3 regions of the Listeria aquatica genome follow, and region 1 is predicted to be linked to each of the others. Evidence: riboswitches for the same ligand, from Rfam matches in the RefSeq annotation. Region 1 holds a riboswitch; each other region holds the start of a gene.
The links. Region 1 has a riboswitch for thiamine pyrophosphate ahead of HB912_RS00295 (ECF transporter S component). Riboswitches for the same ligand answer to the same signal wherever they lie in the genome.
Positions count from the first base shown of each region.

Region 2: linked by a shared signal. The riboswitch ahead of tenA (thiaminase II) and the one ahead of HB912_RS00295 (ECF transporter S component) in region 1 are both predicted to bind thiamine pyrophosphate.
Region 3: linked by a shared signal. The riboswitch ahead of thiT (energy-coupled thiamine transporter ThiT) and the one ahead of HB912_RS00295 (ECF transporter S component) in region 1 are both predicted to bind thiamine pyrophosphate.

Region 1 is NZ_JAARRM010000001.1:39,134-42,400, reverse strand. It holds gene HB912_RS00300 (ABC transporter ATP-binding protein) at 1-919, opposite strand, end outside; gene HB912_RS00295 (ECF transporter S component) at 922-1,488, opposite strand; TPP riboswitch at 1,584-1,678, opposite strand; gene HB912_RS00290 (hypothetical protein) at 1,754-2,140, opposite strand; gene HB912_RS00285 (VanZ family protein) at 2,199-2,717, opposite strand; gene HB912_RS00280 (hypothetical protein) at 2,790-3,267, opposite strand, start outside.
Region 2 is NZ_JAARRM010000006.1:78,344-81,610, forward strand. It holds gene thiD (bifunctional hydroxymethylpyrimidine kinase/phosphomethylpyrimidine kinase) at 1-121, opposite strand, end outside; gene thiM (hydroxyethylthiazole kinase) at 118-936, opposite strand; gene tenA (thiaminase II) at 923-1,603, opposite strand; TPP riboswitch at 1,716-1,821, opposite strand; gene HB912_RS11810 (histidine phosphatase family protein) at 2,661-3,267, shown strand, end outside.
Region 3 is NZ_JAARRM010000001.1:854,548-857,814, forward strand. It holds gene HB912_RS04245 (ABC-F family ATP-binding cassette domain-containing protein) at 1-746, opposite strand, end outside; gene HB912_RS04250 (MmcQ/YjbR family DNA-binding protein) at 847-1,227, shown strand; TPP riboswitch at 1,289-1,391, shown strand; gene thiT (energy-coupled thiamine transporter ThiT) at 1,464-2,024, shown strand; gene HB912_RS04260 (ATP-binding cassette domain-containing protein) at 2,142-3,267, shown strand, end outside.

The sequences.
Region 1 (3,267 bases):
TTACGATCCAATCTCCACGATGTACTGTAAAGGAAAGATCGGATAATATCCTTTTGTTTTTATATCCAACAATGGCCTTCTTACTTGTAAAGATACTTTCTCCTGTTTCTTGATTTTTTTCTTGCTTCTCTTTCTCTGAAAGAAAAGTATTCCAGTTCTTTGCTAATGGATTCTTCCTTGACGTAACAATTTCTTCCCAGGAAAAGGGAAACAAGGTTGGTAAGCGAATCCCTAGTTGAAGACATTCCTCTCTATAAGTTTGCAAGACTTGCTTTGGAACACCGTCATAACGAATCCTTCCATTTCTATCAAAAATAATGACTCGTGTTAGCCAATCTAAATATTCTTCGTAATCATGTTCAACGACAACCATCGTTTGATTCGCATCACGAGCAATTTCCCCAAGTAACTGAGCAAATTCTCGTCTTCCTAACGGATCCAACTGTGCTGTTGGTTCATCTAAAAATAGTACATCTGGTTGAAGCGCCAAAATACATGCCAATGCGAGTCGTTGCTTCATTCCTCCCGATAATTCATGAATTAAGGTCTCTTTTTTCTCATCTAAACCAACGAGCTGAAGAAAGTGATCGATCAATGCCTCCATTTCAAAAAATGAAATAGCACGATTTTCTAGACTAAATGCAACTTCTTCTCCAACGGTCTGCATACAAAATTGTTCGTTAGGATTTTGAAACAAAAAACCAGCCTGTCTAGCAGCAGCTACTTCGCCTACTACTTCCGCTTCTATGGATTTAGGAATTATCCCTGCAAGTGTAGCAAGCAAAGTTGATTTACCGCAACCACTCGGACCCAGTAACAAAATTTTTTCTCCTTTTTTAACAGATAAAGAGAGATTTTCTAGAGTTTGATGTTCATTTTCTTCAAAGCGAACGCTAGCTTTATTGCAGCCTATATCCATGACTACTTGACTTCCTTATTTTTAGCAACTGCATATCCGTTTAGGCTACCTGTTTTCTTTAAAGCTAAAACAACCAATTGTCCAAGTAATCCTCCTAATACGGCTCCGCTAACAATAGTTACAACTGTAGCCGTCGCAAACATTTGGGGTGTAAAGTAGCTCCATCCACTTGAAATCATCTGGTAGATGATAGAACCCACACCCGCAAGTGCCCCAGAAAGCATAACCGTGAAAGTAGAAAATTTCTTATAGGCAAATAGAGCAAAAGCTAATTCAGCACCTAAACCTTGAAAAATTCCAATTAGTAGCGAGGAAAGCCCAAAATGCGAGCCCGTAAAAACTTCCACTGATGCGGCAATAATTTCCGAAATAAGGGCCACTCCTGGCTTCTGAATAATAAGAGCAGTAATTGGACTTGCAATAATCCAAATACCAAACATCAAACTGCTTGTTATTGGCCCAAGTAAAGCAGAAAGAGGCAGATATAAAGTTGACCACCCTAAATACACAATGCCGCATACAATAGATAATACAACGACCAATACAATTTCTTTCATTTTCCATTTCATTTTTAAATTCCTTCTTTCCTCATGAACAAACTAAGCATACAAAAAACCACTTCAATTTTTTGAAGTGGTTCCAAAAGTACATAAACCCTTTGAAAGAAAGATTTATACCACTTCCCTACGCTAGTGCAAACTAGATCAGGTTCAAAGGGTCCGAAATCGTCTCAGCCAAAAGGCTCCCCTAGTGTTTATTCACATATTTTTTTCGTGATAATAATACCAGTTTATTTTTATAAAGTCAACAAACCCTTGAGAAAAAATAATAAATTTAACATTTCTGGAAAATCCAATAACGTTTTATTTCCTTTACTTTCGCCGTTTTCACAGTGCTTGCAAATCGGTACACATCACAAAACTCAAGCCTTCCACCCTCCGCAAAGAAAATCTGTCCATTAATTGCAGCCGTATTTCCATGCGTGATCACGCGCTCCACCATTACCTCACGAATTTGATTTTCTCTCTCTTCTTTTAAACTCTCAAGCAAGTTAGGTAACCCACTGATAATCTTTTTTTCATGGAGAACGTGGAGTGCTATGCCTAAATCCGCATACTCTGAGATCGTTTTTTGCTCTTGCTTAAGTAAGTCTAACGTAAAGTCTGCTACTATTTTCTTTCTTGGTGCATTTTCACAACTTTTGGGTAAACTAATTTTCATTTTGCCTTCCTCCTGTTTCTTGCAAATTTATTCACCAAAAAACAGCTTAGATCCCTATCTAAGCTGTCCGGTTATTTTTACGTTTTTCAAAATGTCGCAGTATCCAAAAACATAGAAGTGCTCCCACTGTCGCTCCACAAAAATCCAAAATAACATCTTGAACAAGCGGAGTTCGTCCGCCTGTAAAATGTTGATGAATCTCGTCACTTGCCGCGAACAGCAAAGGAACTAATAGTGCCACAAGAAAAGCCCAAAGCTTTTTCTTTCGCCATAAATACATTCCTGCAAATAAACTTGCTCCCATCAAGAAATAGGTCACAAAATGTGCGCCTTTTCGAATAAAAAACTCTAAAAATTTACTGTACCCCAAGTGCGCGATACTCACTTCATCATTTGCATATACAAAAGAAACGTGGGAAAGTAAACCTTCAAACGGTTTATTCGCTAATATTTTATCCATCACAGGTACAAGCGATTGTTCATCATACGTCTGTGAAGAAGATTTTAAGAGTGTCCCCATAATCACCAACACGCAGATAAAGCTTGCTATAATCCAAAATTTCTTCGTTTTTAACATCCAAAAATTCTCACTTTCAACAGATTCATTTTTTTATTATACCATCTGTTTATGAAAGAATGATGAAAAAAACTAAATAAATTTTTGTTTGGTTTGTTTGCGCCGATATACAAAAAAGTAAATCGAAAGCGGCCACCACAACACTGCAAAAATTGGATAAATCGCCCAAATCGTTTCTTTCGAAGTGATTACATTAACCACAATGAAAAAGATACTAATAAGAATCGTTGAAATAATAGAATAAGTCAACAGATGTCTCGCAAGCAATACTGAAAGCGGCCAAAATAGGCTAGCAGACGCTGGATAGATCCACCAAATTGCATCTGTTGTGACTGCATTCGCAACAATGAAAAACAAAATGAGCCAAGCGGTAGCAACGATTGAAAAAACGCGTGGGAAGTAACCGATTCCCACTGAAAGTGGCCACCACATAATCGCAAAAGTCGTAAAAATACTAAAAGGAAAGCCTGGCTCAAAGTAAATGTTCAGTAACACATAACTTAAAACGAGCACTAAACTAGCAAGGGTGGAATAGAAAAAGGATGCCGCA
Region 2 (3,267 bases), on a different contig from region 1:
CCGCCGTCAAAACAGACATCCCATAAACCCCACGTTCTTGAAAAGTTTTCAAGTCTGCTTGGATGCCAGCACCACCACCGCTGTCAGAACCTGCAATTGTTAATGCCTGTGCAATTTTCATTCCGCATGCCTCCCTTCTTCAATGAAGACGTGCTCCTGAATGGCCTCTTTCGACCAATTCGCGAGCGCATCCAGAAATGCTGGCCGAAATGATCCCGGTAAATTTTTGGCACTAAGGCTTTCTTCTGCAAATTCAGAAGCAACCGCATAGCTCGCACAGGCCTCAAGGCACGCCATGTAAGCCGCATCAATCGGTAAAGTCGCAATAAAGGCCCCACAAACCGCACTCAAAAGACAGCCCGAACCCGTAATTCTCGGTAAAAGTGAACTACCATTTGTGATTTTCGCAAACCGTTTACCATCTGAAATCACATCGCTCGCTCCACTCAAAACGGCGATTGTTTTGTGCTTTTTCGCCACTTGTCGTGCAATCTCGATTTGATCTACATGATCACTACCTGCATCAACACCTTTGCCCTGCCATTCTACACCAGCGAGCACGGCCATCTCACTCGCATTACCGCGAATCGCCGTAAACCTTATTGTCTCAAGTAGTTCAGCTACTACTTCACGGCGAAAACTTGTTGCTCCAACACCAACTGGATCGAGTACAACGGGCTTCCCTGCTTCATTCGCCGCTGCTCCAGCCCGTTTCATCGCCCGAACAAGTTCAGCATCAAGCGTGCCAATATTCATGACAAGCACATCAGCATTCTCCGCCATCTCGGCTACTTCTTCTAAAGCCGATGCCATAATGGGTGAAGCACCAATCGCAAGTAAACCATCAGCCAAATCTCCAGCCACAACGATATTTGTCATATTATGCACTAATGGATTTCCCTTTTTCACTTGCTCTAATGAATCAAATCGTCGCATTTTTTACACCTCGCCACATTTGTTTTTGGAATGCCATATCGAAAAACTCAACTTCTAATTCTGCGCTGATTAAAAAGCTTTTTCGCATCTGTTCACGTACTTTTTTATCAGCATCTTGCGCTGCATTTTCCACAAGTTCTTTCTGCAAGAAAACTGCTGCCTGATATTCATCCGCCGAATAGCTTGTTAATAACTCTTGATAAAGCGGATTTGGACTTTTTTCCTTCGCATATAGATTGCCCATATCTGCATATAACGCATAGCAAGGCAGAAGCGAAGCCATCGTTACTCCAAATTCATCAGCAAAAGCCGTCCTATATAGATGAGAAGTATAGTGATAGGCTGCAGGTGACGGTTGTACCACAAGTAGATTTTGTTCCTTAATTCCAGCTCTAGGATAAAAGGTTTGCCGCATGCTTAGCTCAGAGGCACTTAGGCGTCTAAGCACTTGATTTAATTCTTTCTTAATTTTAGGATCACATACTTGTCTTTTTGCTAGTTTAATCACTCTCACAAAATGTGTTAGATAATAGTAATCCTGTAATAAATAATGAATAAATTTGTCTTCTTCAAGTGTGCCATCTACTAGTCCCTGCACAAATGGGTGTTTGAGACTTTCCTGCCAAACATCGTTTGCTTCTTCTTCCCAAATCTTCACAAATTCCATATAGCCATCATCCTTTCTTTTAGAAAAAATGCGCCTATTTCTTAGCACAAAAAAACGCACTTTCTGTTTCCATGTATGTAAAAACAAACAAAGAAATAGAAAAGCACGTTGCTTTTTGAAATTTCCACTTCCCTACGCTTGCACTAACAAACAGGTTCAAAGGGTCAGAAAGTACACTTCCTATCTCAGCCACAACCGTGGCCCCCCTAGTGTTGCATTATTTACTTTTTTCAATCATAACATAGCCTATTCCAAGCGACAACTTTCCTCCATTTTACTCAGCCAAAACTGATTTTTATACAGAATAGTTTTTGTCGGCTTATCTTAAAATGGCCTCCAATTCCCTTTAATGTATTGAATTATTCAAAACAAAACTAAGATCACTATACGAAAAGTCCTGTTCTTTCGTTACAGCAAAACAAGTCTAAAAGTTATAACTTCTAGACTTGAAATTCAATTCACGATCTTTCACATCTTCCTATATTATAATTTACTATTTATCCCCTTCACCTAACAAGGCATAAAAAATTGCTCCCATTGTCACCAAAATAAATAATGGACAGACAAATGTAATGACTACTTTCCAAATCACATAGTTGTTCTTTATGACTTTGACAAAAAATTCGATTTGCTAAAAATAAACAAGCAAAAAATGCCCCCATCCACAAAAACTAACACATATTTTCAACTTATTGATAGAATTGTTCAATTTTATATTTATCTAAGACCGCTTTAACCATCAAACTATATCTTTCTATAATGACTGAATGCTCTCTTATTTTTACTCTGTCTAAGTATTCTACATTCTCTATTCCATCCAATGGAAGTAGCGGAACAAATTCCATAGTCTGTTAAATTTGAAGACAACTTTACTTCAACACCGCCAAGTCGAAGAACAAAGGAATATATTCTCCTTCTAATATCTACATCCCGCCGTTACGCCTTTACTTTAGCGTTGTTTTGGGCGGGTGGGTCTGGTACAATGTTAGTAATTTCTTGGTTCGACTATTGCTGATAAGGTAAAGGGATTAGATAAGATTATTTCGGAGGCTAAAACATGAATTCAACAGTTACTTTCTATGTTACTCGACATGGGGAAACATTACTTAACCATTTACATAAAGCACAAGGTTGGGTAGATTCCCCATTAACTGAAAGAGGAATCCAAACAGCCTCACAACTAGGACTGCAACTAAAAAATGTCCAATTTTCAGCTGCATTTTCCAGTGATACATCCAGAGCTTTACAGACTGGAAAAACCATATTAACTGCACAGGGGCAAAATGAACTGCAAGTTATTACTGATAAAAGACTCCGCGAATGGTGTTTGGGCTGCTGGGAAGCAGAAAATAATAATAAGTTTATTTCCAGTATGATGAATGAATTACAGATACAAAATGATTTTTCAGAACTTAATTTCCGTCTGCCAGAAGTTCATGAGATTATTTATAAATCCGACATAACAGGTATGGTTGAACCGTTTCATATGATTACGGATAGATTGGAAAGTTTTCTCAAAGATACAGCTGATCATTTTATTCACTTGAATAATCCAAACGTCCTGATTGTTACTCATGCTTTTGCTATTAAAACATTGCTGTATTTATTTTCAAAAGAAATGTTGCGAAAAAAACCTAAAATCAAAAATGTTGATATTATTACTA
Region 3 (3,267 bases), 820 kb from region 1:
TGTTGCGCTAATTGACTTGATTCATACCAGAAATCATAGTTTCCGACGTATAATTGAATTTTGCTGAAATCGAGATCGGCAATATGTGTACAAACTTTGTTTAAGAAGTGACGATCATGAGAAACGACGATAACGGTGTTTTCAAAGTTGATGAGAAATTCTTCGAGCCAGTGAATCGCACGGATATCTAAGTGGTTGGTCGGTTCATCTAGGAGCAAAATATCAGGCTTTCCGAAAAGCGCTTGCGCAAGTAAAACCTTGACTTTTTCACTTCCGGTTAAGTCTTTCATGTATTTATCATGTAAATCTTGCGAGATACCAAGCCCTTTTAGTAAAATAGCTGCATCTGCTTCCGCTTCCCAACCGCCAAGTTCACCAAATTCGCCTTCAAGCTCTGCAGCCCGAATACCGTCTTCATCACTAAAATCAGGTTTCATATAAATAGCGTTTTTCTCGGTCATAATGTCATAAAGCTTTTTGTGTCCCATAATCACAGTATTTAAAACGAGTTCATCATCATACTGGAAATGATCTTGTTGTAAAACCGCAAGTCGTTCACCGGGTGTGATATGCACGCTTCCAGACTGTGAATCTACTTCCCCAGAAAGCACTTTTAAAAACGTAGATTTACCAGCGCCATTTGCTCCGATTAAGCCGTAGCAGTTGCCGGGTGTAAATTTAATGGAAACATCTTCAAATAATTTTTTATCGCCATAGCGTAGTCCAACGTTACTAACAGTTAACATTTTTTTCCTCCTAAAAAGCACATTACTCTTATCATAACATGCTCTGAATTGTAAATAAAGTTTTTCTCATGTTAAAATGGGAAAGTAAGGGGGAATGGCTATGTTAGAAAAAGACCCATTTAACCTAGAGAAACGTATCGATTTTTGTTTAACGCTTAAAGGCGCAGTGGAAACATTTCCATTTGGAGAGAATTTCCATGTGATGCGCGTTGGCGAAAAAATGTTTGCGCTCATTCACTACAAAGAAGGGCAATTGTTTGTGAGTGCGAAATGTGAACCTGATAAAGCGGAGCGTCTTCGCGAAGAATATGAAGCGATTATTCCAGGGTATCATCTCAATAAAACACACTGGATTTCAGTGGTGACAACACAAGATCAAAAGATCGATTTTGAACTAGAGAAAGCCATCTTAACAAATAGTTATCAGCTTGTTTTATCAAAACTTTCCAAAAAGAAACAAGCCGAAATTCACAGTTTCTAGATAAAAGAACTTTACTTTCTGGGGCATTCACCTTATAATAAATTTGTTCAAACTACATAAACGTTACCACAGGGGGAGCTTCTAGCTGAGATTGAGTCTTCGAGACTCTGACCCTTTGAACCTGTTCGTTAAAACGAGCGTAGGGATTGTGGCGATTGCACTTTTCTAGTTAGTCCGGAAAACTGCTTTCTTCTGGGGTACGTTTTTGACCAAAAGAAGAAGGGAGTTTATTTTTTATGGTAAGTAAACGATTATTGATTTTGATTGAGTGCGCTATTTTTGCAGCCATTGCAATGGTGCTAAGTTTCATTCCACTTGATTTTGGCTCGAGTTTCTCTATTTCGCTTGGAATGATTCCGATGTATGTGATTGCTCTGCGGCGCGGCTTTTTTGCAGCTGGTTTCGCTGGCATACTTTGGGGTTTGCTCCATTTTTTAACTGGAAAAGCCTATATTCTAACTTGGAACCAAGCTTTAATTGAATATATCCTCGCTTTTGCTTTTGTTGCTTTTGCTGGAATATTTGCTAAAAATGTCCAGGCAGCACTTAAACAAAAAAATATGAAGCAAGCTCAGTTTTATGCTTGGAGTTCCATGTTTATTGGAGGTGTAGCTCGTTATTTTTGGCACTATGTTGCTGGGGTTGTTTTTTGGGGCGCTTATGCATTTAAGGGTTGGAGCGCTCAACTCTTTTCACTTGTTATGAATGGTGCAAGTGGCTTAGCGACGATCCTTGTCGCAGGGGCTGTTGTCTCAATTATTCTCCAAATCAAACCGCAACTTTTTTTGCCTAAATAATGGAAGGATTGAAGAACGCTTCTCACTTGAGAAGCGTTCTTTTGCGTAATGGTTGAATTTCTATCTAGAAAGCATAGAATAAGAATTGTGAGAAGCGAGCGTAGAGGAGGAAGAAGAATGCATGAAGAAATTTCCATACAAGGCGCCAAAACGAATAACCTGAAAAATATTTCCGTCAGTATTCCAAAAGGACAGATTACCGTTGTAACCGGTCTTTCGGGATCGGGAAAATCTTCACTCGTGTTTGACACTTTAGCAGCTGAGTCACAGCGTCTACTAAACGAAACCTATTCGAGCTATATTCAACAAATTTTACCGCATTACGAGGAACCAGATGTAGAACGCATTCAAAATTTACCGGTTTCGATTGTCATCAATCAAAAAAAAGTAGGGGGAAATGCCCGTTCAACTGTTGGAACGATGACAGATATTTATACTGGATTAAGACTGCTTTTTTCAAGGCTTGCACAACCTTTTATTGGTTATTCTATGGTGTATTCTTTTAATAATCCTCAAGGGATGTGTAAGACGTGTCAAGGAATTGGTGAAGTGACAGATTTCAATATTTCTGCTTTGATTGACTTTGAAAAATCGTTGAATGAAGGAGCCATTCAATTTCCAACCTTTCAACCTGGAGGGTGGCGTCTTTCACGTTATACGGAATCGGGTTATTTTGATAATCATAAAAAGATCGCAGACTATTCAGCGCAGGAATTAGAGAAACTTCTTTATGATACGGGAAGTAAACCAGAAAATCCTACGAAGCACTTTCCAAAGACAGCAGAATATGTCGGCGTGATTGAGCGAATTCGCAAATCCTTGCTTGAAAAAAATGGGGCAAAATATCAAGCTGATTTGAAACGTGTAACGAACACTGTTGAATGTCCAGATTGTCACGGGACGCGTGTTAACGAAACGGTTCGTTCTGCCAAAATTTTAGGTTATTCAATTGGAGATTGTGCAAAAATGTCAGCGGAGGATTTGCTTCGTTTTTTGAAGAAGATTAAAGAGGATCAAACGGCCGTTATACAAAAAGATTTGCGAAATCGGCTCGAAAGCATGTCTGCTGTAGGGCTAGGGTATTTAACGATCGACCGGAAGACAGCTACTTTATCTGGCGGGGAATCACAGCGCTTAAAAATGACGAAACATTTAAACAGTGCTTTGTCTGATGTTCTTTACATTTTTGATGAGCCAAGTGTCGGGCTTCATCCTGAAGATTTAGTCGGAATTGGAAAGGTAT